Variovorax paradoxus: one gene and its partner. The protein of the gene in region 1 interacts with the protein of each later gene in a pairwise test. Links are inferred from orthologs where the notes say so. Each region holds a gene or a part of one and is shown on either strand. Other genes may lie near its edges. The genes, in order: recO and ssb.

What was found.
Region 2: the proteins of recO (region 1) and ssb interact in binary tests that used the Escherichia coli proteins (3 or more experiments, as listed by UniProt). The link is inferred for Variovorax paradoxus from one-to-one orthologs.

What each region holds. Positions count from the first base shown.
Region 1 is NZ_JAUSXL010000002.1:486,747-500,840, forward strand. The notes cover bases 1-2,858. They hold recO (DNA repair protein RecO), read right to left. Parts: upstream 1,888-2,858; coding sequence 1,114-1,887; downstream 1-1,113. Other genes in these bases: acpS (holo-ACP synthase), read right to left, coding at 1-339; QFZ47_RS06095 (pyridoxine 5'-phosphate synthase), read right to left, coding at 353-1,117; era (GTPase Era), read right to left, coding at 1,889-2,854. Outside these bases: rnc (ribonuclease III), read right to left, coding at 2,862-3,548; QFZ47_RS06115 (DUF4845 domain-containing protein), read right to left, coding at 3,566-3,934; lepB (signal peptidase I), read right to left, coding at 3,966-4,931; lepA (translation elongation factor 4), read right to left, coding at 4,940-6,751; QFZ47_RS06130 (DegQ family serine endoprotease), read right to left, coding at 7,273-8,763; QFZ47_RS06135 (MucB/RseB C-terminal domain-containing protein), read right to left, coding at 8,861-9,931; QFZ47_RS06140 (sigma-E factor negative regulatory protein), read right to left, coding at 9,952-10,614; RNA polymerase sigma factor RpoE, read right to left, coding at 10,632-11,216; QFZ47_RS06150 (hypothetical protein), read right to left, coding at 11,317-11,739; fabF (beta-ketoacyl-ACP synthase II), read right to left, coding at 11,813-13,057; acpP (acyl carrier protein), read right to left, coding at 13,157-13,396; 3-oxoacyl-ACP reductase FabG, read right to left, coding at 13,495-14,094. UniProt on the Escherichia coli protein: Involved in DNA repair and RecF pathway recombination.
Region 2 is NZ_JAUSXL010000002.1:2,317,402-2,331,622, reverse strand. Bases 11,237-14,221 are described here. They hold ssb (single-stranded DNA-binding protein), read right to left. Parts: upstream 13,025-14,221; coding sequence 12,449-13,024; downstream 11,237-12,448. Other genes in these bases: uvrA (excinuclease ABC subunit UvrA), read left to right, coding at 13,184-14,221; QFZ47_RS14650 (sensor histidine kinase), read right to left, coding at 11,237-12,216. Also shown: QFZ47_RS14720 (long-chain-fatty-acid--CoA ligase), read right to left, coding at 1-25; QFZ47_RS14715 (NAD(P)(+) transhydrogenase (Re/Si-specific) subunit beta), read right to left, coding at 123-1,550; QFZ47_RS14710 (NAD(P) transhydrogenase subunit alpha part 2), read right to left, coding at 1,547-1,879; QFZ47_RS14705 (Re/Si-specific NAD(P)(+) transhydrogenase subunit alpha), read right to left, coding at 1,918-3,048; QFZ47_RS14700 (response regulator transcription factor), read left to right, coding at 3,464-4,177; QFZ47_RS14695 (DUF4019 domain-containing protein), read left to right, coding at 4,266-4,700; QFZ47_RS14690 (NUDIX hydrolase), read left to right, coding at 4,714-5,193; tRNA 2-thiouridine(34) synthase MnmA, read right to left, coding at 5,225-6,328; QFZ47_RS14680 (LLM class flavin-dependent oxidoreductase), read right to left, coding at 6,378-7,364; QFZ47_RS14675 (DUF6891 domain-containing protein), read right to left, coding at 7,446-8,045; QFZ47_RS14670 (helicase SNF2), read right to left, coding at 8,406-8,786; QFZ47_RS14665 (hypothetical protein), read right to left, coding at 8,849-9,136; QFZ47_RS14660 (YebC/PmpR family DNA-binding transcriptional regulator), read left to right, coding at 9,135-9,848; QFZ47_RS14655 (GFA family protein), read left to right, coding at 9,889-10,317; more of QFZ47_RS14650, read right to left, coding at 10,330-11,236. UniProt on the Escherichia coli protein: Plays an important role in DNA replication, recombination and repair. Binds to ssDNA and to an array of partner proteins to recruit them to their sites of action during DNA metabolism. Acts as a sliding platform that migrates on DNA via reptation.

The DNA of each region.
Region 1 (14,094 bases):
GGTGACATGGGCCGTGAGGCCCCTGGCCTCGAACCATTCCTTGAGTTCGCCGTGCAGCACGATGATGGGCTTGCCGCTGCGCAGGTTGGCGATCTCGCACAGGCGCCACGTCATCGGCATGCGCATGCCCAGGCCGATGGCCTTGCTGAAGGCCTCCTTGGCGGAAAAACGCGTGGCCAGATAGCTCAGGCCGCGCTTGGGCCAGCGCTCGCTGCGGGCCTTCCAGACCGCGAATTCGGCGTCGCTCAGCACCCGGTGGGCAAAGCGCTCGCCCTGGCGCTCGAACGTGGCGGCGATACGCCGCAGGTCGCAGATGTCGGTGCCGATGCCGTAGATCATGCCGATCCCGCGCTCACTGCGCCTCTTGGATGCAGCGCAGGTATTCCTTGGTGGTGGCGGCATAGCCGAGTTCGAGCGCATCGGCGATGAAGGCATGCCCGATGGAAACTTCCCGGACACCGCGCACCGCGCGCAGGAACGCCGTGAGGTTGTCGCGGCTCAGGTCGTGGCCTGCATTGAGGCCGAGCCCCGCCGCTTGCGCCGCGCGCGCCGCTTCGACATAGCGCGCGAGCACGGCCTGCTCGCCCGGCGTGCCGCGCGATGCGGCATAGCCTTCGGTATAGAGCTCGACGCGATCGGCGCCCACCGCCTTGGCCGCGGCCATCATCTCGGGAATGGGGTCCATGAAGAGGCTCACACGCACGCCCAGGGCTTGGGCCTCGGCAATCAGCGGGCGCAGGCGGTCGGCGTCTTCGGGGAAGCTCCAGCCATGGTCGCTGGTCGACTGGGTTTCGCTGTCGGGCACGAAGGTGGCCTGGTGCGGCTTCAGCGCGCGCACGAAGTCCATCAGGTTGTGGAAAGGGTTGCCTTCGATGTTGAACTCGATCGCGGGCCAGTCCGTGGCCAGCAGCGCGGCGAGGTCGCTCACGTCGTGCGGCCGGATGTGGCGCTCGTCGGGCCGCGGGTGCACGGTGATTCCCTGCGCTCCGGCCGCAAGGCAGGCCTTGGCGGCGGTGAGCACGCTCGGAATGCCGAGCGCACGCGTGTTGCGCACCAGGGCCACCTTGTTGAGGTTGACCGACAGCGAGGTGGTAGCGGATTGGCCTGGAGTGCTCATAGGGCTTGCAAATCTCTCATCATCTGCCGCGTGCGCAGCGTGGACACCCCGCAATGGTAGTTGAGCAGCACGCGCAGCTGGTTTCGAAGGGCGCTGTTGCTGCCGGCATTCATGGTGGCAATCTCGCGCAGCGTGGCCGTGAAGGGTGCGCGGTCGTCGAGCACGCCCTGCAGCGACTGCCAGTCGGCGCCGGCCAGCGCCGCCTCGTCCTCGCCCGCCAGCCGCAGGCCGGCTTCGGGCACCAGGCTGTAGCGGGCATCGGCCACGAGCGGCTCGAGCGTGAGGGTCTGGGCGTCGAGCGACGGCAACAGGCCCACTGCGCGCAGCAGCAGCAACTCGAAGGCGCGCAGCGCCGCGGCCTGGGTGGCGGCCTGGGCGCCGGCGTGGTCGCCCGCCAGCACCTGCACCACGCCCGCATAGGCATCGAACAGCGCCTCGTGGGCATCGTCCCGCGCCAGCAGGCGCAGCAGCAGTTCGTTGACGTAGTAGCCCGAGAGCAGCGCCTCGCCGGTCGGCATGACATGGCCGCCCATCCACTCGGCGCCCTTGAGCGTGCGGATCTCGGCGTCGCCGCCGTAGTTGAGCTGCAAGGGCTGCAACGGCAGCAGCACCGGCCTGAAATTGGAGCTCGGCCGCTTCGCTCCCTTGGCCACCAGCGCGATGCGCCCGTGGTGGCGGGTAAACACCTCGAGGATCAGGCTCGACTCGCTCCAGTCGTAGCGATGGAGCACATAAGCCGGTTCGTGCGAAACGCGGTGGGCAGTTGCCACTTCATTCGTAGCCGAACGAGCGCACGCGGGCTTCGTCGTCGGCCCAGCCGGACCGCACCTTGACCCACAGTTCGAGGAACACCTTGGCGTCGGCCAGCTTTTCGAGCTCGACCCGGGTTTCCATGCCGATGCGCTTGATGCGCTCGCCCTTGTCGCCGATCACCATGGCCTTGTGGCCGTCGCGCTCCACCACGATGGTGGCCGCGATGCGCAGCAGGCGCTTCTGGCCCTTCTTCTGGGGCGGTTCTTCCTCGAACTTGTCGATGATCACGGTCGAGGTGTAGGGCAGTTCGTCGCCGGTCAGGCGGAACAGCTTCTCGCGCACCAGCTCGCCCGCGAGGAATTTCTCGCTGCGGTCGGTGAGCTCGTCCTCGGCATAGAACCAGGGCTGTTCGGGCAGGTATTTCTCGCAGATGCCGAACAGGCGTTCGACGTCCTTGGCATTCTTGGCCGACATCGGCACGAACTCGGCGAAGGCGTGCTTCGCCTGCATGGTCTGCAGCCAGGGCGCGATGTCGCCGCGGCGGTGCACGTTGTCGAGCTTGTTGGCCAGCAGCACGGTGGGAATGCCCTTGCCCAGCAGCTTGAGCACCCGCTCGTCGGCCGGCGTGAAGCTGCCCGCCTCGACCACGAAAAGAATCAGGTCCACATCGCCGACCGCGCCCTGCACGGTCTTGTTGAGCGATTTGTTCAGCGCGTTGGCATGCAGGGTCTGGAAACCCGGCGTATCGACGAACACGAACTGCGTGGCCCCCAGCGTGCGCATGCCCGTGATGCGGTGCCGCGTGGTCTGCGCCTTGCGCGAGGTGATGCTGATCTTCTGGCCCACCAGCGCATTGAGCAGCGTCGATTTGCCCACGTTGGGCTTGCCGACAATGGCGATCAGGCCGCAGTGCCGAGGGCCGCTTGCGCCCGTATCGCCTGCCGGGCCCTGGGAGTCTGCTGCTGAATTGATAGCGTCGTTCATTCTGATTTCACGCGGCCCCGCGTGCCTTGAGCCGGATCAACATGGCCGCCGCGGCAGCCTGCTCGCCGGCACGTCGCGAACCACCGATGCCGCGTTCGCGCAGGCCCAGCTCCGGCACCTCGCACTCGACATCGAAAGTCTGCTTGTGCGCTGCGCCGAGCGTGGCCGCCACGCGGTACGCCGGCAGCTTCATTTTGTGACCCTGCAGCCATTCCTGCAATTCGGTCTTCGGATCCTTGGCCACCGCATCCATGCGCGGATTGATTTCGACCGACTCGTAGAGCCGCCGCACCAGCGCCTCGGCGGCCGAAAAGCCGGCATCGAGGTAGACCGCGCCGATCAGCGCTTCGAGCGCGTCGGCCAGGATCGAGGGCCGGTTGGGCCCGCCGGAGCGCGCCTCGCCTTCGCCAAGGCGCAGCAATGGCGACAGCTGCAGTTCCAGCGCCAGGCGATGCAGTGTGTCCTGCTTGACCAGGTTGGCCCGCACGCGCGACAGGTCGCCCTCGGGCAGCGCCGAAAGACGGATGTAGAGCAGGTGCGATACCGCGAGATTGAGCACCGAGTCGCCGAGGAATTCGAGGCGCTCGTTGTGGTCGGCCGAAAAACTGCGGTGCGTGAGCGCGAGCTGAAGCAGCCGCGGATCGGAGAACGAATGCTTGAGGCGCTCCTGCAGCGCCGTGAGGCCGCCGTCCACCTTGCGTGTCGCCGCGTTCAGCGGGTCTGGCCCTTGTACTTGAGCACCAGGTAGGCCGGCCCGAACAAGGGGATCTCGCGCTCGTAGGCATACGACACGACCACCTTCTCGCCGACCTTCTTGATGTCGAGGTCCTTGCCCGAGACCGACTGGAAGTCGTCGATGGCCTGGGCCCGATCGAAGATGGCGCGCACTTCGGGCACGGTGGTGCCTTCCTTGGCCTTGTTGGCGGCCTTGTCGATGGCCTGCCATTCGATCAGCGTCGGGATGACCTGCGCGACGACGACGCCGACGCAAGCCAGCACCACGGCGACAAACACCAGACCGATGAACGAGATGCCGCGCTGATGCGCGGCCCTGCTGCGGATGGACCGATTTGTTCTCATGCCCTCTTACCCCTCGAACAATGCTGACTGCTTATTGGAATGGACCGATGCGACCCAGGTCGCCGAAGTTCATCCAGACGAAGAACGCCCTGCCCACGATGTTCTTGTCCGGAACGAATCCCCAGAAACGGGAGTCCGCCGAATTATCGCGGTTGTCGCCCATCATGAAGTAGTTGCCGGCCGGCACCTTGCACACCACGCCTTCGACGGAGTAGCGGCAGTTCTCGCGGTACGGAAAGTCGGTGGCGCCCTGGACGAAAGCCGGACCGGCGTCGTCGTTGAGCAGCCTGTGCTGCTTGCCCCCGAGGTCTTCGGTGAACTGCCTGAGCAGGCGCATCGACTCGCTGTCGAGGTAGTCGGGCATCGGGTTCTTGGAAACCGGCTGGCCGTTGATGGTGAGCTTCTTGTTCAGGTAGGCCACTTCGTCGCCCGGGACGCCGACCACGCGCTTGATGTAGTCCATGCTCGGCTTGGGCGGATAGCGGAACACCACCACATCGCCGCGCGCCAGCGGGGTGCCGTCGGTGATCTTGGTATTGATGACCGGCAGGCGCAGGCCGTAGGTGAACTTGTTCACCAGGATCAGGTCGCCCGTGAGCAGCGTCGGCATCATCGAGCCCGACGGAATCTTGAAGGGCTCGTACAGGAACGAGCGCAGCAGGAACACCACCAGAATCACCGGGAACAGCCCGGCCGTCCAGTCGAGCCACCACGGCTGCATCAGCAGGCGCTCGCTGGCCTTGGCGTCGGCGGTGTCGACCTGCGTGATCCCCTGCCCGGCCAGGCGCGCGTTGCGCTCGCTCAGCGAGCTTTCGAGCGCTGCGGCGGTGCGCTCGCGCCGGGGCAGGAAGTAGAAGCGCTCGGCCAGCCAGTACAGGCCGGTGACCACCGTGGCCAGGAACAGCAGGAGCGCGAAATTGCCCTCGATGGCACCAAAGTACCAGGCACCGACATAGCCGGCGAAGGCCGCAAGGACCAGGGAAGTGATGAATGCCATGTTTGAGATCAGTCTTCGACTTGCAGAATCGCGAGGAAGGCCTCTTGCGGGACCTCGACGGAGCCGATCTGCTTCATTCTTTTCTTGCCCGCTTTCTGCTTCTCGAGCAGCTTCTTCTTGCGGGTGATGTCGCCGCCGTAGCACTTGGCAAGAACGTTCTTGCGCAGCGCCTTGATTGTCTCACGCGCAATGATGTTGACCCCGATGGCGGCCTGGATGGCCACGTCGAACATCTGGCGCGAAATGATCTCGCGCATCTTCGACACCACTGCCCGGCCCCGGTACTGCGATTGGCTCCGGTGCACGATGATGGAAAGCGCATCGACCTTCTCGCCGTTCAGCAGGATGTCGACCTTGACCACGTCGGACGCGCGATATTCCTTGAACTCGTAGTCCATCGAGGCATAGCCGCGGCTGACCGACTTCAGCTTGTCGAAGAAGTCGAGCACGATCTCGCCGAGCGGCATCTCGTAGGTCAGCATGACCTGGCGGCCGTGGTAGGCCATGTTCATCTGCACGCCGCGCTTCTGGTTGGCCAGCGTCATCACCGCGCCGACGTATTCCTGCGGCATGTAAAGGTGCACGGTGACGATCGGCTCGCGGATCTCGCTCATCTTGCCGACGTCGGGCATCTTGGACGGGTTCTCGACCATGATGACTTCGCCGTCGTTCCGGACCACCTGGTAGACCACGCTCGGCGCGGTCGTGATCAGGTCCTGGTCGAACTCGCGCTCCAGGCGCTCCTGCACGATTTCCATGTGCAGCAGGCCCAGAAAGCCGCAGCGGAAGCCGAAGCCCAGCGCCTGGCTCACCTCGGGTTCGTAGCGCAGCGATGAATCGTTGAGCTTGAGTTTTTCGAGCGCGTCGCGCAGCGAGTCGTACTCGCTGGCCTCGGTCGGGTAGAGGCCGGCAAACACCTGCGGCTGGATTTCCTTGAAGCCCGGCAGCGCCTCGGTGGCGGTGGCGGCCGCGCCGCCCGTGCCCGGCTTGATCAGCGTCACGGTGTCGCCGACCTTGGCGGCCTGCAGCTCCTTGATGCCCGCGATGATGTAGCCCACCTCGCCCGCCTCGAGCGAAGGGCGCGGCTCGTTGGCCGGCGTGAAGACGCCGATGTTGTCGGCGTTGTACATGGCGCCGGACGCCATCATCTTGATGCGCTCGCCCTTCACCAGCCGGCCGTCGACCACGCGCACCAGCATGACGACGCCGACGTACGCATCGAACCAGCTGTCGACGATCATCGCGCGCAGCGGACCGTCGGGATTGCCGCGCGGCGCGGGCATCTTGTGCACGACGGCTTCGAGGATCTCGTCGATGCCCAGGCCCGTCTTCGCGGAACATGGAATCGCATCGGTCGCGTCGATGCCGATCACGTCTTCGATTTCGGTGCGCGCGTTGTCGGGATCCGCGTTGGGCAGATCCATCTTGTTGAGCACCGGCACCACTTCGACGCCGAGGTCGAGCGCGGTGTAGCAGTTGGCCACCGTCTGCGCTTCGACGCCTTGCGATGCATCGACGACGAGCAGCGCGCCTTCGCACGCCGACAGGGAGCGGCTCACTTCATACGAGAAGTCGACGTGGCCCGGCGTGTCGATCAGATTGAGGTTGTAGACCTGTCCATCGAGCGCCTTGTAGTGCAGCGCAGCGGTCTGCGCCTTGATGGTTATCCCACGCTCTTTTTCGATGTCCATCGAGTCGAGCACCTGCGCTTGCATCTCGCGTTCCGCGAGGCCGCCGCAACGCTGGATCAAACGGTCCGCGAGCGTCGACTTGCCGTGATCGATGTGCGCAATGATCGAAAAATTTCTGATGTGATTCATCAACGGGAACGCTTAAGTACTTGAATTGGCTCGTGCGCAGAGTGCGACAGGCAAGAAAAAAGGGCGCGTCTTCTGGAGACGCGCCCTGAACCAACAAGCAATGGCAACTGCAGTAGTTGGAACTTCATTGTAGGCAAAAAGGGAGGCACGTACATCCGGGGACAGGGTCAAAACGGGTCGTTGCAGGTCCACAACATCAAAGATATAAACAACTTATCCACAAGATCGGTGGAGCACTCCATGAACAACTTGTGGGCGATCTGTGGAGCGCCGGTGGACTGCTGTCTGACATCTCGCATGGTGGAGGAAAGCCCTCCCCTTATGCGCGGACTCGCCGCCCAATGGCTTCTATTCTACCGAAAATCGTCCTAAGCCTCTTTATAAGTTAGTGAACACAAACAAAACTACCTCACTTTTGGCGCAGAATTTTTTTTGAAACCGGGCGCTCCGACGTCGCAAACACCTCAAAAAAAGGCCCCAAACCCGAGTGACGGGTGGGGCCACTTGACGGAAAGGCCGGATCAGCGTGCAGGTCGGATCAGGGCGTATTGGGCCCATTCGCCGCGGCGGAACAGCACGCTCAGCGGCTTGCCCTTGTCGGCCTTGGCGACCGCGGATTCGAATTCCTTGACGCTCGAGACCTCGATATTGCCGACGGCAAGGATCACGTCTCCTTCGCGCAGACCGGCCCTCGCGGCGGCATCGCTTGCCGCCTCGATGCGCACGCCGCCACGCATCTTGAGTTCCTTCTTCTGGGCTTCGGTCAGGTCGCTGACCGCGAGGCCGAGCGCCTTGCCGGCCGCCGACGGCTTGGCCTGCGGCTCCTCGCGCTCGGGCTGGCGCTTGCCGGCCGGCTTGGCTTCTGCATCGCCCTCGGCCACGGTGACCGAGAGCTCGCGCGTACTGCCGTTGCGGAACACCGTCAGCGTGTTCTTGGCGCCGGGCTTGGTGCTGGCCACCGAGCGCGACAGGTCGCTGGGCGTCTCGATGGCCTTGTCGCCGTACTTGGTGATGATGTCGCCCTCGCGCACGCCGGCCTTGTCGGCTGCCGAACCCGGCACCACGCTGCTCACGAGCGCACCGCGCGCCTTGCCCAAGCCGATGGATTCGGCCACGTCCTTCGAGACCGAGCCGATGGTCACGCCGATCAGCCCGCGCGAGACGCGCCCGGTGGCGCGCAGCTGGTCGCTGACGCGGATCGCCTCGTCGATCGGAATCGAGAACGAAATGCCCATGTAGCCGCCCGAGCGCGAATAGATCTGGCTGTTGATGCCCACCACTTCGCCGCGCAGGTTGATCAGCGGGCCGCCCGAGTTGCCGGGGTTGATGGCGACGTCGGTCTGGATCAGGGGCACCAGGTCGCCGGTGTCGCGCTGCTTTGCGCTCACGATGCCGGCGGTCACGGTGTTCTCGAGGCCGAAGGGCGAACCGATGGCCATGACCCATTCGCCAACCCGCAGCTTCGAGATGTCGCCAACCTTCACCACCGGCAGGCTCGTCGCCTCGATCTTGACCACGGCGACGTCGCTGCGCTTGTCGGCACCGATCAGCTTGGCCTTGAACTCGCGCTTGTCGGTCAGCGTGACGAGGATTTCGGACGCGTCCTCGATCACGTGGGCATTGGTCATGACATAGCCGTCGGCGGACAGGATGAAGCCCGAGCCCACGCCGCGCGGACGCTCTTCCTCCTGCGGCTGCTGCGGCCGGTTCGGGCGCGGGCCTGGACGCGGGTTGCCGGGCAGCGGCTGCCCGAAGAAGCGCCGGAAGAATTCCTGCATCTCCTCGTCCATTTCGCCGCTGCCGCCGCTGGAGGTCACTTTCTCGACGGTACGGATCCCGACCACGGCCGGCCCCACCTGCTCCACGAGATCGGCGAAATCGGGCAATCCGCGCGCCTGCGGCGTCTGTGCACTGGCCGGCGCGGCCGGCAGGAAACCCACGGCTGCCGAACAGGCCACGCCGAATGCGAAGAGATAGGAACGAAGCTTGTGTCCCTCGACTTTGAACATCATCGGTTTTCTTTCAAAAGAACAGAGCGGCCAAAAGAAGAGCTATGAGTCGGTGATACGGACTTGGTTCAGCACCATCGTCCTGCGCATGCGCAGCAGGTCAGCGCGTGCGCGAGAGGCTTTGGGCGAACGCATTGAGCGTCTGCTGCGGCACCTCGCCCACAGCGGTCAGCCACCAGTCGCTCGCCGGTTCGGGCAGTCGCCGGCGAATGGCGTTGGTTGCCCCGATCGTCAGCACACCATCCCGAGGCGCACGCTTTTCATCGTAGCGCTCGATGAAAAGCGACACCGAGGCCAGGCCATCGGAGAAGGTCCATTGCACGGTGCGGTCCTGCCCCGCCTTGTCGTCGCTGCCGGCCGGACGCCGGTAGAAGCTGCGCGGCTTGAAGCCGGCCACCGGCGCCTTGAGGACCCAGCCTTCGTCCTGCGCGCTGGTGCGTTCGAGCTCCAGCTTCTCGACGCGGTAGCCGCTGGTGTTGGTCATCATCTGCGCGAGCGCCTGCGCCTTGACCGGTGCGTCGAGCTGCAATTCGGAAAACGCCGACTGCTCCACCACACGGGATTCGGCATCCACGGTCTGCAGCTTCACCACCAGGCCGGAGCGGCGCTCGCTCCAGATGCGATAGCCGAAGCGCAGCCCGTCGTGCGGCACCAGCTGCACCACGTCGGCATCGAAGCCTGCCACGCGGTCCTTGCCGACGGCCCGCACGTCGTAGAAGTCGCCGATCGACGAATCGGGCTTGTCGGGCAAGTTGGGGAACAGGTCGAGATTCTCGCGCTTCTCGACCTTCACGACCTTCGCCTCGGGCAGGAAGGTCATCACATGGTGGTTGCGCCTGAACGTGGAGCGCGGCGGTCCCGACAGGGCCTCGATGCGCTCGATCTGCAGATCGCCGTCGCGCACATGCCAGATGCGTGCGCTCGACAGGTCGCCGCCCGCGGCCGAAACCACGAAGGTGCCAACGTAATTGCGCTGCCGGGCTCCCGTATGCATGCGTTGCAGCCATTCGACGACGCTCATCGAGGGCGGCGCATCGCCAGCCTGGGCCGAGGCCGTCCCCCTGGGGTTCGCCGGACCAGGCCGGGTCTGCGCGGCCGCGATCTGCGCAAGACAAAAAGCAGCGAACACCAGCGCGAACGCGCGTGCGGAGATCGGCATCTGAACGGTCATTGGAGAGAGACAGGCGCGGATCAGCGCGCAGGGCCTTCGAAGGTCGCGTTGCGCAGGAAGCCCGAGGGCATTTGCGACGCGCCACCGGCCTGCTGGTGCGCTTCGAGCAATTGGTCGAGCCGCGGATCGCGCAGCATGACCTGCGGACTGCCGTTGCCGACCATCACACGGGTTGGCGTGAGCGCGGCCGTGGGCGGAAGCTGGCTGTTGGCGGCCGCGGCGGCCAGCACCGAATTGGCGGCCGGCTGCTGCTGGGCAGCTGCGATCTGGGCACCCAGCGACGACGCGCCAATGCCGTTGCCGACCAGGGTCCAGCTGATGGCGGCAACCGCCACCAGCGACGCGGCGCCGGCCACCAGCTTCCAGCGGAAGACCGGCTCGTTGGCTGCGTCGGCCCTGTGTCGCGCCGTCAGCACCGCGGGTGCTGCGGCCGGCGCCGGCGCCGCGATGACGGGCTCCGCGGCCAGGCGCTGCTGGAAGCGGGCCAGGAATGCGTTGCTGTCGCTGCAGGGCGAATGGGCGCCCGAGCGCAGGATGTCGCCCACCAGGTGATAGGCGCGCCAGGCACCGCGCGCATCTTCTTTCGCGCAGACGGTGTCGATGGCCCGCGCGAAGTCCTCGCCATGCAAATGACCGTCCGCCAGCGCGGACACCTGTTCACGAACCGTCATCGTCTGATTCATTTCATTCACCTGCTTACCTACCAACGCTTGCCGGACTGGTTGTCCAGCAGCGGTTTGACCCTGGCCGAAATGGCCTCACGCGCCCGGAAAATACGCGAGCGCACCGTGCCGATAGGGCAATCCATGACCTCGGCGATCTCTTCGTAACTCATGCCCTCGATCTCGCGCAGGGTGACCGCCTGGCGCAATTCGGGCGGCAATGCTTCCATGGCCGCCTGGACCACCTGGGCGATCTCGTTCGCTGCCAAGACTGATTCGGGAGTTTCGTCGCTGATTGGTTCGTTTCCAGGGCGGTAAGTTTCATCGTCCTCGTCAGAAGACGGCCGCAGGGCGCTTTCGGAGATGGTCGGGTCGCGCTTCATGTCGACCAGCGCCTTCTTGGCGGTGTTGACCGCAATCCGGTAGAGCCAGGTGTAGAACTGGGCATCGCCACGGAACTGGTGGAGCGCGCGGTAGGCCCGGATGAAGGTTTCCTGGGCGATGTCTTCGACCAGGTCGACGTCGCGCACCATGCGCCCGATCAGGCGCTCGATCCGGCGCTGGTACTTGATGACCAGCAGCTCGAAGGCCTTCTGGTCACCCGCGACCGTGCGCTGGACCAGCTGGAGGTCGACCTCGCCCGGACGCGGCGCCTCGGCGGACCCATTCGGGCAAGCCGGAGTCCGGTGGCACTGGCGGCGGAGAAGTTGTCATCGGGGAGGTTCAGGGCGCATCGGCAGGCGCGGTGGCTCGCCACGGCTCGCCCGCAGGCGAGGCGGACGGGGCGCGCGAATATACCGCACGGCGCACATCGCGCCAGCGTTCCGGCATGGCGCGCTGCTCGATCCATATCCACCGTCCGGCGCGGCCCGGCCGGGTCAGCCGGACCAGCAGCAGCGATTGCAGGTCGAGCGCCACGGCGGCGCGCGCCGCGTGAACGGCCCGGCCGGGGTCGGCGCCCGTCAAGGTCCAGCACAGGCCGTCGAAGTGCAGCATGGCGGCACCGTCGCTCCGCAGCCCGAGTCCGGCCGCAATGCCTGAAAACAGGACGCTCAGAACCAGCAGCAGCTGGCGCCAGCCGACGCTATCGATCAAATAGCACGACAGGCCCGCGCAGCAGGCACCCAAGGCCCACGTGGCAAGCAAGATCCGGGTCGCGCCGCGCGAGCGCCCCACCGGATAGGTCACCGATGGCGCGCTGTACATGGAAGAGCAAGGTTCAAACGCGCTTGAACACCAGCGTGCCGTTGGTGCCGCCGAAGCCGAAGTTGTTCTTGACCGCGACATCGATCTTGAGATCGCGCGCCTGATTGGCGCAATAGTCGAGGTCGCACTCCGGATCCTGGTTGAAGATATTGATGGTCGGGGGGCTCTTCTGGTGATGCAGCGCAAGCACCGTGAACACCGATTCGATGCCGCCGGCGCCGCCCAGCAGGTGGCCGGTCATCGACTTGGTCGAGTTCACGACGAGCTTCTTCGCGTGATCGCCGAAGGCGAGCTTGACCGCGTTGGTCTCGTTGAGGTCGCCGATCTGCGTCGAGGTGCCATGCGCGTTGAGGTACTGGACCTCATCGGCGTTGACGCCGGCATTGGCCAGCGCCATGGCCATCGAACGACGGGGGCCGTCGACGTCGGGCGCGGTCATGTGGTACGCGTCGCCGGTCAGGCCGAAGCCCGAGACTTCCGCGTAGATCTTGGCGCCGCGCGCCTTGGCATGCTCATACTCTTCGAGCACCAGCACGCCGGAGCCCTCGCCCAGCACGAAGCCGTCGCGGTCCTTGTCCCACGGGCGCGAGGCCGTTGCGGGATCGTCATTGCGCGTGCTCAGTGCACGCGGCGCAGTGAAGCCGCCGATGCCCAGTGGGGAAATGGTCGACTCGGCGCCGCCCGCGATCATCACGTCGGCATCGCCGTATTCGATCATGCGTGCCGAGGTGCCGATGGCATGCAGGCCCGTGGTGCAGGCCGTGACGACCGCGATGTTCGGGCCCTTGAAGCCGTACTTGATCGACACGTGGCCCGAGATCATGTTGATGATGGAAGCCGGCACGAAGAACGGCGAAATGCGGCGGGGGCCGCGGCTCGCGTATTCGCCGTGCGTCTCTTCGATCATCGGCAGCCCGCCGATGCCGGAGCCGATGTTGCAGCCGATGCGCACGGCTTTCTCGTAAGGCAGCGCTTCGCCGGTCGGCAGTCCGCTGTCCTGCACCGCCTGGATGGCGGCGGCAAGCCCCAGATGAATGAAGCGGTCCATGTGACGCGCTTCTTTCTCCGAGATGTATTGTGTGATGTCGAAACCCTTGACCTCACCGGCGAACTTGCAAGCGAAGGCGCTTGCATCGAACGCGGTGATGTTCGCAATACCCGACTTCCCGGCCAACAGGTTGGCCCAGGATTCGGTTGCGGTGTTTCCGACAGGAGCGATGCAACCGAGTCCGGTCACGACGACGCGGCGTTTGGTCATGCCGGCAAACCTTTCTGGAAGCGCTGAAGACTGATGTCGGCGCGTACGGGGCTGAAGAAGAAAAGCGCCGCCGGCCGAGACAGTTCCAACTGGGCCCGATCAGGCCTTTTGATTCTTGGTGGCGTAGTCGACGGCGTTTTGCACCGTGGTGATCTTCTCGGCGTCTTCGTCGGGAATCTCGATCCCGAATTCGTCTTCGAGTGCCATCACCAGTTCGACCGTGTCGAGCGAGTCTGCGCCGAGGTCGGCCACGAAGGCCTTCTCGTTCGTTACTTGGGACTCTTCCACGCCGAGTTGCTCGGCGATGATTTTCTTGACACGTGCTTCGATATCGCTCATTTGGTTCCCTCTGAGGGTTGTAGGTAACAGTGGATTTTAGCCGGGCGCATTGTGGCATTTGCCGTGCGCCCGGTACGGGAAAAGATTGCGCCTTGCGGCTACATGTGCATGCCGCCGTTGACGTGCAGTTCCTGCCCCGTCACGTAGGACGCCTGGGGCGATGCGAGGTAGGCCACTGCATGTGCGATGTCGGCCGGCTTGCCCAGGTGGCCCAGCGGGATCTGCTGCAGCAACGCCTGCTGCTGTGCTTCGGGCAGGCTGGCCGTCATGTCGGTCTCGATGAAGCCCGGCGCCACGCAGTTGACCGTGATGTTGCGGCTGCCCAGCTCGCGGGCCAGTGCGCGGGTCATGCCCGCCACGCCGGCCTTGGCCGCCGCGTAGTTGGCCTGGCCGGCATTGCCGGAGGCGCCCACCACGCTCGTGATGCTGATGATGCGGCCATAGCGCTGCTTCATCATCGGGCGGATCACCGCGCGCGAGAGGCGGAACACGGCCTTGAGATTGGTGTCGAGCACCGCGTCCCAGTCGTCGTCCTTCATGCGCATGGCCAGCGTGTCGCGCGTGATACCGGCGTTGTTGACCAGCACGTGGATCTCGCCGTAGGCCTTGACGATCTCGTCGACCAGCGCCTCGACGGCGACGGCGTCGTTCACATCGAGTGCACGGCCGCGGCCGTCGAAGGCGCTGAGCGCCGAAGT
Region 2 (14,221 bases), 1.8 Mb from region 1 along the record:
TGCTGAGCCAGGGGCGGTCGGTCATGGGTGTGTCTCCTCGGAATCGCGTGTTTTTGAAACGAAAGCGGCGCACGAAATGGCGCCGCGATGATCGTGCCCGCAATGCGGGCTGGACCTTCGGCCTATTCGATGGCCTTGCCCATATCTTCCACTACTTTCTTCGCATCCCCAAAGACCATCATGGTCTTGTCCATGTAGAAGAGTTCGTTGTCCAGGCCGGCGTAGCCCGCCGCCATGGAGCGCTTGTTCACGATCACCGTCTTGGCCTTGTAGGCTTCGAGAATCGGCATGCCGTAGATCGGGCTGCCCTTGGTGAGCGCCGCCGGGTTCACCACGTCGTTGGCCCCCAGGATGATCGCCACGTCGGCCTGGCCGAACTCGCCGTTGATGTCTTCCATCTCGAACACCTGGTCGTAAGGCACCTCGGCCTCGGCCAAGAGCACGTTCATGTGGCCCGGCATGCGGCCGGCCACCGGGTGGATCGCGTACTTGACGGTGATGCCCTTTTGCGTGAGCTTCTCCGCGAGTTCCTTCACCGCATGCTGGGCACGCGCCACGGCCAGGCCGTAGCCCGGCACGATCACCACCGTCTCGGCATTGCCCAGCACGAAGGCCGCATCGTCGGCGCTGCCGCTCTTGACCGGGCGCTGCTCCTTGGCGGCGCCGGCCGCGCTGACCGCCTCGCCGCCGAAGCCGCCCAGGATCACGTTGAAGAACGAGCGGTTCATGGCCTTGCACATGATGTAGCTCAGGATCGCGCCCGACGAGCCCACCAGCGAACCGGCCACGATCAGCATCGCGTTGTTCAGGCTGAAGCCGATGCCCGCGGCCGCCCAGCCCGAGTAGCTGTTGAGCATCGACACCACCACCGGCATGTCGGCGCCGCCGATCGGGATGATGATGAGCACCCCCATCACGAAGGCCAGCGCCAGCATCGCGAAGAAGGCCGGCCAGCTTTCGGTGGCCATGAACACCAGCCCCAGCCCGATCATGGCCAGGCCGAGCACGAGGTTCAGCATGTGCTGGCCCGCGAACTGCACCGGCGCGCCCTGGAACAGCCGGAACTTGTAGGTGCCCGAGAGCTTGCCGAAGGCGATGACCGAGCCGCTGAAGGTGATGGCGCCGATGGCCGCCCCCAGGAACAGCTCGAGCCGGTTGCCGGCGGGAATGGCCGCGCCCTTGGCGATGCCTTCGAGCATGGCCGCGGGTTCGACCACGGCCGCGACCGCAATGAACACCGCCGCCAGGCCGATCATGCTGTGGAAGAAGGCCACCAGCTCGGGCATCTTGGTCATCTCGACCGTCTTGGCGCGGTAGGCGCCGTAGCCGCCGCCGACCACCAGCCCCAGCAGCACCCAGGCCAGACCCATCAGGTGGCCGCCGGCCAGGTTGTAGATCAGCGCCCCGGTGGTGACCACCGCAATGGCCATGCCGGCCATGCCGAAGAGGTTGCCGCGGATCGAGGTGGTGGGATGGGAGAGGCCCTTCAGGGCCTGGATGAAGCAGACGCTCGCAACGAGGTACAGCAGCGTGACGACGTTCATGCTCATTGGGCGGCTCCCGATTCAGCCTTGGGTGGGGCAGTCTTCTTCTCTTTCTTCTTGAACATCTCGAGCATGCGCCGCGTGACCAGGAAGCCGCCGAAGATGTTCACCGCCGCAAGTGCCACCGCGAGCACGCCCATGGTCTTGCCCAGCGTGGTCTCGGTGAGCGCGGCCGCCAGCATGGCGCCCACGATCACGATGGCCGAGATGGCGTTGGTCACGGCCATCAGCGGCGTGTGCAGCGCGGGCGTGACGGTCCACACCACGTGGTAGCCCACGTAGATGGCCAGCACGAAGATGATGAGGTTGATGACGGTATGGGAAACGGGATCCATGATTTCTTCTCCTCGCGTGAGTGCCGTGGGATGGCGGCTTATTTCTTCGTGACCTGGCCGTCGTGCGCGACGCGGCAGGCGGCGACGATGTCGTCCTCGAGGTCGATCTTCAGGCCGCCCTCCTTGGTGACGATGAGCTTGAGGAAGTCGAGCACGTTGCGCGCATAGAGCGCCGATGCGTCGGCCGCCACCAGCGCCGGAAGATTGGTTTCGCCGACGATGGTCACGCCGTGCTTGACCACCGTCTGGTCGGCTTCGGACAGCGGGCAGTTGCCGCCGACGCCCTCGGGGCCCTTGCCGGCGGCGATGTCGACGATCACGGAGCCGGGCTTCATGGCCTTGACCATGTCCTCGGTGATGAGCGTAGGCGCCGCGCGGCCCGGGATGAGCGCGGTGCTGATGACGATGTCGGCCAGCGCCACGCGCTTGGCCACTTCGACCTGCTGGCGCGCGAGCCAGCTCGCGGGCATGGGCTTGGCATAGCCGCCGACGCCGACCGCAGCTTCCTTTTCTTCGTCGGTGTCGTAGGACACCTCGATGAACTTGCCGCCGAGCGATTCGATCTGCTCCTTGACACTCGGGCGCACGTCGGAGGCTTCGATCACGGCCCCCAGGCGCTTGGCAGTGGCAATGGCCTGCAGGCCCGCCACGCCCACGCCCAGGATGACCACGCGCGCCGCCTTCACGGTGCCGGCGGCGGTCATCAGCATCGGGAAGAAGCGCTGGTACTTGTCGGCCGCGATCATCACGGCCTTGTAGCCCGCGATATTGGCCTGCGAGGAAAGCACGTCCATGCTCTGGGCGCGGGTGGTGCGCGGTGCGGCTTCGAGCGCGAAGGCCGTGAGGCCGGCCGTGGCCAGGCGCTGCAGGCCCACGGCATCGAAGGGGTTGAGCATGCCGATGACCACGGTGCCGGGCTTCATGAGCGCGGTTTCGGCGTCGCTGGGCGTGCGCACCTTGAGCACCATGTCGGCCGCGAACGCGGCGTTCATGTTGACGATCTCGGCACCGGCGGCTTCGTAGGCGGCATCGGTGACGCTGGCTGCGATGCCCGCCCCCGACTGCACGCGTATCGCGTGGCCCGAAGCGACCAGTTTCTTCACCGTCTCGGGCGTTGCGGCCACACGGGTTTCGCCAGCCGTCGTCTCGGCAGGCACGCCTATCAGCATAGAGATCTCCTCAGGGCAAGGGCAATACGGGAATGCGGGCAGAGCTTACAGCAAGATTACGGCGCCGCCGTCGCCTAAATCCACCGCCTGTTCACCTCTTGATGACCGTAGTCATTGCATGTGTAGCTATATAAATGGTAGCGAAGCCATCGCATCGGACCGGCGCACCCGGGCATTGGTTGTTTCCCGGCACCGGATCTCCGCAGGCTGGGTGCCCCGGCCGCCACGCACCTGCGCCCGCCACCCTCTTGCGGCCAATAAGCACGTATTTGTTTGCAATTGCTCTCAACTGCTAGAAAGATACGTTCATTTCGTGCATTAGTTGCGCGAAGGCTTTTTCCCGAAGACGCAGATAGATACACTTCTTTCACTCAAAAGCCCGCAGAGGCAAATTCGGCAGGAAGAAGGGGATGGAATGCGTATTGCGATACTCGATCACGAAGCCGATCAGCTTCAGCTGATCACCCAAGCGATGTCGGGGCTCGGCCACGAATGTCACTCGTACACAGAAGGGCACGCCTTGCTCCAGGCGCTGCGCCGGCAAACCTTCGATCTTCTGATCCTCGACTGGCACCCGCCGGACATCCGCGGCATCGAGCTCGTGAAGACCGCCCGCAACGAGCTCCGAAGCCGTGCGCCCATTCTTTTCGTGACCACGACGCGCGACGAGACCGACGTGGTCGAAGGGCTCAATGCGGGTGCCGACGACTTCATGGTCGCGCCGGTTCGCGCCACCGAACTCGAAGCCCGCGTCGGCGCGCTGCTGCGCCGGTCCTATCCCGCGCAGCACGAGGCGGAACTGGTTTTCGGCCCCTATCACTTCTACCCGCGCGCGCGGGTCCTCAAGGTGAATGGCGCACAGGTCGAGTTGAAGAACCGCGAATACGCGCTCGCGCTGTTCCTGTTCCAGAACCTCGGCCGGCTGCTGTCGCGCGAGCATCTGCATGAGGCGGTGTGGGGCGCTGGCGCGGCGGCCCTGTCGCGGTCGCTGGACACCCACGTCTCCCGCCTGCGGACCAAGCTCGGCCTGGGACCCGCGAGCGGCTTCCTGCTGCTGGCCATCTACGGCCTGGGCTACCGGCTGGAGACGGTCGAGCCGAACACACTGCCGGAAAGCCTCACGCGCTGAGGAGCTTTCAATCCGCGGGGAATCTCCGCCGCGATACGGGCTCCAAACGGCTTTGGGTCTCCTGGGGGCCTCACAAGGAGCGAAGTCGATGAAAGTTCTCACGAGGCTGCTGCTGGCCGCCGTACTGTGCCGGGGCGTCTTCGGCACGGCCGCCGCGCAGGATGTGGAAGCCAGCGACATGGTGCAGGGCGGCATGCGGGCCGTCCAGATGATCGACCAGGGCAAGACCGAGGAACTCTGGGACGGTGCCACGTCCGCAACCCGCAAGCGCATCGCGCGCACCGACTTTGCCGCCAAGGTTTCCAGGAGCCGTTCGCCGCTGGGCGCGCCCTTGCAGCGGACCTGGGTGGCGCTCAACCGCCAGGCCGTGGCCGACCCTGATTCCGAAACGGCCGGCCAGTATGTCAGCATCGAGTACGAGACCCGTTTCAGCAACAAGCCGGATGGCACCCTGCGCGAACTCGTGAGCTTTCATCTCGATCGCGACCGCATCTGGCGCTTCAGCGGCTACGTGCTGCGCTAAAGTGCCCGAGACAATGACCAACCCGCGCTGGAAACCCAATGTCACCGTGGCCGCGGTGATCGAGCAGGACGGCCGCTTCCTGCTGGTCGAGGAGCACACGGCCCAGGGGCTGCGGCTCAACACCCCGGCGGGACACCTCGACCCCGGCGAATCGCCCGTCGAAGGCTGCGCCCGCGAAGCCCTCGAGGAAACCGCCCACGCCTTCACGCCCACCGCGCTGATCGGCATCTACATGGCGCGCTCGAGCCATCGCACGGGCAGCAAGGAAGACGTGATCTACCTGCGCTTTGCCTTTGCCGGCACACTCGGCGCGAAGGAAGCAGGCCGAGCCCTCGACGAAGGCATCGTGCGCACGGTCTGGATGAGCGCCGACGAAATCCGCGCCAGCGTGCCGCGGCACCGCAGCCCGCTGCTGCTGCAGTGCGTCGAAGACCACCTGGCCGGCAAGCGGTATCCGCTCGAGCTGATCCACGTGCACGAATCGCTGCGCTGACGGCTGGCTCTGGTGGGCCGGCCTCAGGCGCTCAGACGATGACCCCGCCGCCAAGGCAGCGCTCGCCGTCGTAGAGCACGGCCGATTGCCCCGGCGTGACGGCCCATTGCGGCTCGCCGAAGCGCAGGCTGAAGCTCGCCGCGTCGCCGCTTTCTTCCAGTTCGCAGGCGGCGTCGCCTTGGCGGTAGCGCGCCTTCGATCCATAGCGGCCGGGCGCGGGCGCCTCGCCCGAAACCCAGCTCGCATCGCCGGCCGCCAGCGCCGGGGACAGCAGCCAGGGATGGTCGTGGCCCTGCACCACCCAGAGCGTGTTCTTCTCGATGTCCTTGCGTGCCACGAACCACGGCGAATGGTCGCCCGAGCCGCGCTGCGCGCCCTTCTCCTTGACGCCGCCGATGCCCAGCCCCTGCCGCTGGCCCAGCGTGTAGAAGCTCAGGCCCTGGTGCTCGCCGAGCTTGCGGCCGCGGTCGTCCTTGATGGGGCCCGGTTCCTTCGAGATGTAGCGGTTGAGGAACTCGCGGAACGGCCGCTCGCCGATGAAGCAGATGCCGGTGGAATCCTTCTTCTTCGCGTTGGGCAGGCCGATCTCTTCCGCGATGCGGCGCACCTCGGTCTTGTGCAGTTCGCCCACGGGAAACAGCGTCTTCGACAACTGCGCCTGATTCAGCCGGTGCAGGAAATAGCTCTGGTCCTTGGAAGGGTCGAGCCCCTTGAGCAGTTCGTGCCGGCCCGTGGCCTCGTTCAGCCGCACGCGTGCGTAGTGGCCGGTGGCGATCTTCCCGGCGCCCAGGCGCATCGCATGGTCGAGGAAGGCCTTGAACTTGATCTCGGCGTTGCACAGCACGTCGGGGTTGGGCGTGCGGCCGGCCTTGTATTCGCGCAGGAACTCGGCGAACACGCGGTCCTTGTAGTCGGCCGCGAAGTTGACGTGCTCGATCTCGATGCCCAGCACGTCGGCCACGCTGGCGGCGTCGATGAAGTCGATGTTCGACGAACAGTATTCGCTGTCGTCGTCGTCTTCCCAGTTCTTCATGAAGATGCCGACCACCTCGTGCCCCTGCTGCTTGAGCAGGTGCGCCGTGACCGCGGAATCGACCCCGCCGCTCAGTCCCACCACGATCCGTTGCTTTGCCATAAGCCCGCCATTGTCCCAGCCCCGCGCCCGGGCGGCCGGCGTGGGGGAATCAGCCCTGGCTGCGCAAGCCGGCCAGCAGTTCGTAGGAGCGCAGCCGCGCCGCGTGGTCGAACACCTGCGAGGTGATCATCAGCTCGTCGGCGCCCGTGCGCTCGATGAAGGCCTGCACGCCTTCGCGCACGCGGGCGGGCGAGCCCACGGCCGAGCACGACAGCACCGAGTCGAGCAGCGCGTTCTCGGCCGGGCCGACCTTCTGCCGATAGCCCTCGACCGGCGGCGGCAGGCGCCCCGGCCGGCCGCTGCGCAGGTTCACGAAGGCCTGCTGCCATGACGTGGCGCGGAATTCGGCCTCTTCGTCGGTGTCGGCCACGAACACGTTGAAGCCCAGCATCACATGGGGCTTCTGCAGCTGCGCCGACGGCTTGAAGGTCTCGCGGTAGATCTGGATCGCCTGCATCAGCTGCTGCGGCGCGAAGTGCGAGGCAAAGGCGTAGGGCAAGCCCAGGTGCGCGGCCAGCTGGGCGCCGAAGGTGCTCGAGCCGAGAATCCACACCGGCACCTCGAGCCCCGCGCCCGGCACCGCGCGCACGGGCTGCTGCGGTGCCTTGGACATGAAGTCCATGAGCTCGACCACGTCCTGCGGAAACTGGTCGGCATCGGATTCGAGGTTGCGGCGCAGCGCGCGCGCGGTGCGCTGGTCGGAGCCGGGCGCGCGGCCGAGGCCCAGGTCGATGCGCCCCGGATAGAGCGACTCCAACGTGCCGAACTGCTCGGCGATCACCAGCGGCGAATGGTTGGGCAGCATCACGCCGCCCGCGCCGATGCGGATCGTCGACGTGCCGGCGCCCACGTAGGCGAGCAGCACCGCGGTGGCCGCGCTCGCGATGCCCGGCATGCCGTGGTGCTCGGCCAGCCAGTAGCGCTGGTAGCCCAGCCTCTCCCCGTGCTGCGCGAGCGACAGCGAGTTGCGGAACGACTGCGCGGCGTCGCTGCCTTCGGTGATGGGGGAGAGGTCGAGGATCGAGAACGGAATCATGGGCCGGATGATGGCGCGATCCGGCGATCCCTGCTCGTGCAAGCCATTGCGCGCTCTGCTAGGGCTGCTGACGCGAGGCGGCTACGGGCTTCGCTTGCGCCACTGGCCCAGGTCGGCCTCGATGCGCTCGTTGATGTTGCCGCTCCACTGGGCGCCGAAGCCGGCCGCGCGCAGCAGCTCGACGATGCGCCGGCCGACCGCAATGGTGTTGGCCTCGCGCTGCTCGATCTCGGGAATCATGCCGCCGCTGAACGCCAGGTAGAGGCGGCCGGTGCGCACGGCGGTGTCGAGGTCCTGCGCGTGATAGAAGCAGCAGCCGCGGATGCCCGAGGCGAGCCGGCCCGCGGCGCGCCACTGCTCGCGCACATCGTCGTGGCCGTCGGCCAGCGAGTTGCCGGCGCGGTGCAGCGCAATGATCTTCTCGCTGCGCAGCTGGGCGAAGACTGCTTCGAGCCGGTCGTATTCGGTCTGCGCGGGCCACGAAGCCTCGGCGGCACGCTTGGCGGCGCAGGCGCGCGCCGCCTCGGCCTTGACCCAGGCGCGGTCTTCGGGCGTGAGCTCGTCGGGGTCGAGGTACTCGTCGGTGATCATCCATCCGATATCGCCGTCGGGATGGAAGCCGCACCACGCCAGGCCGTGGATGCGTGCGCGCGTGTCTTCGGGGTCGAGCGTGAGGGCCATGGGTGCGCGGTTCAACCTGCCGGGCGCGCGAAGGCATCGGCTTCGAACCGGCCGGCAGCGTCTTTCAGAACCAGGGTGCAGCTCACGTTACGGGTATTTTGCGGACGGGAAGGCCATCGAACCCGCGGTCGGCCAGCCCTGCCGCGGCGGACACCATCGTACCGGGCCGCAGCCAAAGCCCGGTGTCCGCCCGCGAAGGCGGCCACCGATTTGTAAGGCGAAAGCATTTGCGCGCGTGGCAAATCAACCACGCCGAGCCCGGCCGACCGCCGCCGCGCGTGCGGCCAATGGCAAAAAGCCGGCCCATGCTTTCGCATGGCCGGCTTTGGCGGTTGGCGCTCGCCGAGCGCCCGGGACCGATTACAGCGGCAGTGCGTCGCCGCGGGCAGCAGCGCGGGCTGCGGCACGCACCGTGGCGCGGTCCACCGTGCCGGCAACGATCGGGGCGACGCCCGACGAAGCACCTTCGGCGTACGGATCGGCGCTGCGGGCCGCGACAGCGGCTTCTGCACGAACCGTATCGCGGCTGGCGGACGAAACGAACACCTGGGCCGGGCCCGCATTGGCGCCGGTGGCATACGGGTTGGCGCTGTGCGCGGCAACCACGGCCTGGCTGGCGACATCGGCGCGGCTGGCGGCCGAGGTCAGCTGATGCACGCCTTCATAGGTTTCGGCGTGGGCGGCACCGGCAACGGCCATGAGGGCAACAGCAACGGCGGAGAGGATCTTCGAGGCGGTCATTTGATTTCCTTCAATTCAGTTCAGTTTTGACTTTGGATGATTTCGAACCGGTCTTGGGTGGGTCACCGTCCCGTCGGGGGGCGGCCACCTCGCTCGGGGCCCTGTTCACCCAGATCGGCTTGGGGGCCGGTCTGTGAGATGAATTGTGCGCCGTCTTCTAAGTAAAAACCCTTATCAAAAGGAACCACGGCGTTCACGGAAAGGAAACAATCGCCTCGAAAGCAGGGGCGTTCGATGGCCTTCGCGACTTGGAAAAAACGGCTGTCCGCGTGCGCTGCGGCTAAAGTGGTCGCCCCCAGCCGGTCGCGCAGCGCTTCGGCCGCACACAGCACAAAAGGAACATCCGCCATGGGCGCACAGTGGAAAGCAAAGCACAAGGACCTGGCCGCCAATGCCAAGGGCCGCCTGTTCGGGAAACTGGCCAAGGAAATCATGATCGCCGCGCGCAGCGGCGCCGATCCGGCCTCGAATGCGCGCCTGCGGCTGGTGGTGGAGCAGGCCCGCAAGGTCTCGATGCCCAAGGACACGCTGGACCGCGCCATCAAGAAGGGCGCGGGGCTCACCGGCGAGGCGATGCACTTCGAGCATGTGATCTACGAAGGCTTTGCGCCGCACCAGGTGCCCGTGATGGTCGAATGCCTGACCGACAACGTGAACCGCACCGCGCCTGAAATGCGCGTGCTATTCCGCAAGGGCCAGCTCGGCACCTCGGGCTCGGTGTCGTGGGATTTCGACCATGTGGGCATGATCGAAGCCGAACCTTCGCGTGCCGATGCCGATGCCGAAGTGGCCGCCATCGAAGCTGGCGCGCAAGACTTCGAGCCGGCCGGCGAAGGCGGCGCCACGGTGTTCCTGACCGACCCCACCGACCTCGACCTGGTGAGCCGCGCGCTGCCGGCCCAGGGCTTCACGGTGCTGTCGGCCAAGCTGGGCTACAAGCCGAAGAACCCGGTCGATCCGGCCAGCCTCAGCGCGGAACACCTCGAGGAAGTCGAAGTATTCCTGGCCGCCATCGATGCGAACGACGACGTGCAGAACGTGTACGTGGGCCTGGCGGGCTGAGCCGCCCGCAGCGGCTGCTCTGTTTTTGATGGAGGGTTCCATGCCCAGTCTGGAGAAGGCCGCCACCCGTACGCTCGCCGGCCAGTGCCTCTGCGGGGCGGTCCGCTACACCGTGGCCGACGAGTTTGCCTATGCGCTGAACTGCCACTGCGCCGATTGCAGGCGCGCGACCGGCTCGGCCTTCAAGCCTTTCGCCGGCATCGAGCGGCACAAGCTGGCCATTGCAGAAGGCAAGGACGAACTCCTGGTCTTCGGCGAGGAAAACGCCGGCGACATGCACTGCCGCCGGTGCGGTTCGCTCCTCTACTCGGTGGTGCGCGACGGCCTGTTCGTGCATGTGACCCTGGGCACGCTGGCCGACGATCCATCCATTCGCCCGCGCGCGCACATCTTCGTGGGCTCGAAGGCCCCCTGGTTCACGATCACCGATAACCTGCCCCAATACGCGGGCCACGCCGACGCCGGCTGAATCCCGGCCTTGCTACGCCGCCCGCCCGCCGCGCTCGAGCGGCAGCCAGAGCGTGAACAGCGTGCCCCCGGGCCCCGAGCGCCACGAGACCTCGCCGCCGACGGCCTGCGCCCGGCGCTGCTGGTTCTGCATGCCGCGCCCGCCGGCGCCGGCCAAGGCCTTCTCGATGTCGAAGCCCTGGCCGTTGTCCTCGATGCTCACCCGCACGCCGGACGCTCGCGCTTCAGTGCCCACCCGGATCTCGGTGGCGCGCGTATGGCGCAGGATGTTGGCGATGCTCTCCTGCACGATGCGCAGGATGTGCAGCGCGCTGGTCGGGTCCAGCCAGTCCAGCGCCGGCAGCTCCTGCACCTGCCATCGCAGTGCCACGCCCGAGCTCTCGAGCCGCGGACCGAGCCGGTAGCGCAACGTGGCGAGCAGCAGCAGCAGGTCGTCCTCGAGCGGCTCCATCGAGTCGATGGTGAGCTTGAGGTCGTCCAGGCAGCTCTTGAGCATCTGCGAAACCTTGTCCTCGCTCATGCTGCCGCCCTCCACGGAGCGGATGGCGCTGATCAGCGAAGAGCCCAGGCCGTCGTGCATGTCCTGCATCAGGCGCTGGCGCTCGTCGCTGATGGTTTGCTTCTTCTCGACCTCGCGCAGCCGCCGGTGGCTGAGCTCGAGTTCGGCTTCGCGCGCCGCAAGGCGTTGGGCCAGGCTGGCGTTGACCCGCTCCACCTCGGCAATGGCATTGACGTAGCGCCGGTACATCAGCACCCCGAAGACGCTGAACGTGACCGCGTTGGTGTAGGCGCCCAGGTACCAGCCCTCGGGGCTCACGAAGTTGTTCTGCAGCAGCCAGTCGGACACGCCCAGCAGCACGCACACGCCGATGCCCACGGCCACCAGCCGCCCCTCGCTGGAGCGGCGCCAGGCGCTGACGCCGCCCACCAGCGCAACGGCGACCCCCATGAGTGCCGCGCCGAGGTAGATCAGCGGCGTGACCTGCGGCGTGTTCCTCAGGATCGCCGGGCCCGGCAGCGTCAGCACGCCGATCAGCACCGTCCACACCACCACCGCGCCGGTCAGCCACTTGAGCGGACGGCCGTGCAGCTGGCGCAGCGCGAAGTGCACCACCGCCACCAGCCAGAACAGGGAGTTGACCGTGAGCCAGGCGAACCAGTCGTTGGCGATCGGAACGCCCACGGAGAAATGCAGGCTGCGCAGGAAGGAGGCGGTCGCCAGGTTGAAGAAGAGCAGGTAGCCGGTCTCGTGGCTGCGCCTGAACCACACGAACAGCGCGAACACGCCCACGGCCATGAAGGCCGCGCTGAGCATGGCCGGCAGCTCCTGCTGGAGCCACTGCCGCATGCGATGGCGGCCTTCCAGCGCTTCGACAGGGCCCAGCCACATCGATGAAACCGCCACCTGCGCGCTTCGCGTGTGTTCCATCCGCACGAGGATCTCGTTCAATGGCGCGTCGTCGGGCATTTTGCCCAGCAACACCCACAGCGGCGTGCGGGTGCTGTTCCACAGCGGGCCCTGCACCTGCGCGCGGTGGACCAGCCGCCCATTGGCATACACCGCAATGGCGCCGTCCGTCTTGATGCGCGCGCCATACAGCGCGAGCGGCGCCGAAGTGGCGGGCAGGCCGCGCGGGGAAAGCCGCAGCCAGGTGATGCGGGTTGCGCCCGTCGATGCGCTGCCATCGGCCTGGCGCAGCAAGGCGATGGGCAGGGCCAGGGGCAGCTCGACCGGCTGCCAGGCGGCCGGCAGGGCCTTGCCGTCCACGGCAAGAGGCAATGCGCGGAAGCCGGGTGCGTCTTGCACCTGCCAATCGGCATGCGTCAGGTGCAGGGCCGCGGTTTCCTGTCCCGCGCCGGTCGTGCTGAAAAACGCGACCATGGCAACCAGCAGCGCCATGGAGACCACGAGCACCCCGTTCGCCCAGAACGAGGCAAGACGGTATCTGGAGAAGTGTTCGCGCAGCCGCGCGTGCAGCAGCCGGCGCGCAAATTCGAGGCTCATGCGAGGCTCATCTGCGTGCAGCCTGCCCGGTCTGGCTCAGGAAAAAACAGCCGGAAGCAGCTGCGTTCCCGGCAAGCCGCGCGGCTGAAGCAGCGATGGAACAGCTTCAGCCACGGTGCGATTCAACTCAGAACGGAATGTCGTCGTCCATGTCGTCGAAGCCCGACGACGACTTGGCCGGAGCCTGGCGCGGTGCCGCGGCTGGAGCACGCGGTGCTGCCGCGGCCGGTGCGCGGGGAGCGTACCCACCGCCACCGCCACCACCAGCGCCTTGCGAGTAGCCGCCGCCACCGCCGCCCTGCGCGCCCTGCGCGCCCTGCGAATAGCCGCCGTCGTCCTCGGGACCGCCCGACGGGCCGCCCTGGCCCTGGCGGCTGCCCAGCATCTGCATCTGGTCGGCGCGGATTTCGGTGGTGTATTTCTCGATGCCGTCCTTGTCGGTCCACTTGCGCGTGCGCAGGCTGCCTTCGACGTAGACCTGCGAGCCCTTGCGCAGGTATTGGCCCGCAATTTCGGCCAGGCGGCCGTTGAAGACGATGCGGTGCCACTCGGTGGCTTCGCGCATTTCGCCGCTTTGCTTGTCTTTCCAGCGATCGGTGGTGGCCACGGTAACGTTCGCAACCTGGTCGCCGCTCGGGAAGGTACGCATTTCGGGGTCGCGCCCCAGATTGCCGACGACTATGACTTTATTGACCGATGCCATGTGCACTGCCCCTGATAAGTAGATGAAGGAGGAGGAAGAGAACCCTAGATTGTGCCCGATGCCGGCCGCCCGGGCGCCGCCGCCGGGCACCTCCGAAGCACCGCCTCCGTCAAACCGCTGCAACCCGCCCGCTCGCCATGACATGCCGCTCGGACTATCATGTCCGGTTGCCCTCGGACGATCGCCCCCTTGAATTCCAAAGCCACTGAAGACTTCGCCGCCGACGAGGAAAGCGCACGCGACGCGAAACGCGAACGCGACACCTACCTCGGCGCGGTGCTTGCGCAGCAGCGCATCAGCATCCGCGGTGCGCGCACCCACAACCTGAAGAACGTCGATCTCGACATTCCGCGCAACAAGCTGGTGGTGATCACCGGCCTGTCGGGCTCGGGCAAGTCGAGCCTCGCCTTCGACACGCTGTATGCCGAAGGGCAGCGGCGCTACGTGGAAAGCCTGTCGGCCTATGCGCGGCAGTTCCTGCAGCTCATGGACAAGCCCGACGTGGACGTGATCGAGGGCCTGTCGCCCGCGATCAGCATCGAGCAGAAGGCCACCAGCCACAACCCGCGCTCCACCGTGGGCACGGTGACCGAGATCCACGACTACCTGCGCCTCTTGTACGCGCGCGCCGGCACGCCCTACTGCCCCGATCACCATCTGCCGCTGCAGGCGCAGACGGTGTCGCAGATGGTCGACGCCACGCTCGCGATCGCCGACGAGCCGCGGCTGATGATCCTGGCGCCGGTGGCGCGCGAGAAAAAAGGCGAATTCCTGGAACTCTTCGCCGAAATGCAGGCGGCCGGCTACGTGCGCTTCCGCGTCGACGGGCAAACCTACGAATACAACGACCTGCCCAAGCTCAAGAAGACCGAGAAGCACGACATCGACGTGGTGATCGACCGACTGCGCGCGCGCCCCGACATGCAGCAGCGCCTGGCCGAGAGCTTCGAGGCCGCGCTGCGGCTGGCCGAAGGCCGGGCGATCGCGCTGGAGCTGGGCACAAGGCCGGAAGGCAGCGCCGATGGCGCTGCGGGCGCGCCCGACAAGGAGCACCTGTTCAACGCCAAGTTCGCCTGCCCGATCTGCCACTACTCGCTGTCGGAGCTGGAGCCGCGCCTGTTCTCGTTCAACTCGCCCGTGGGCGCCTGCCCGAGCTGCGACGGCCTCGGCCATCGCGAGGTGTTCGACCCGGCGCGC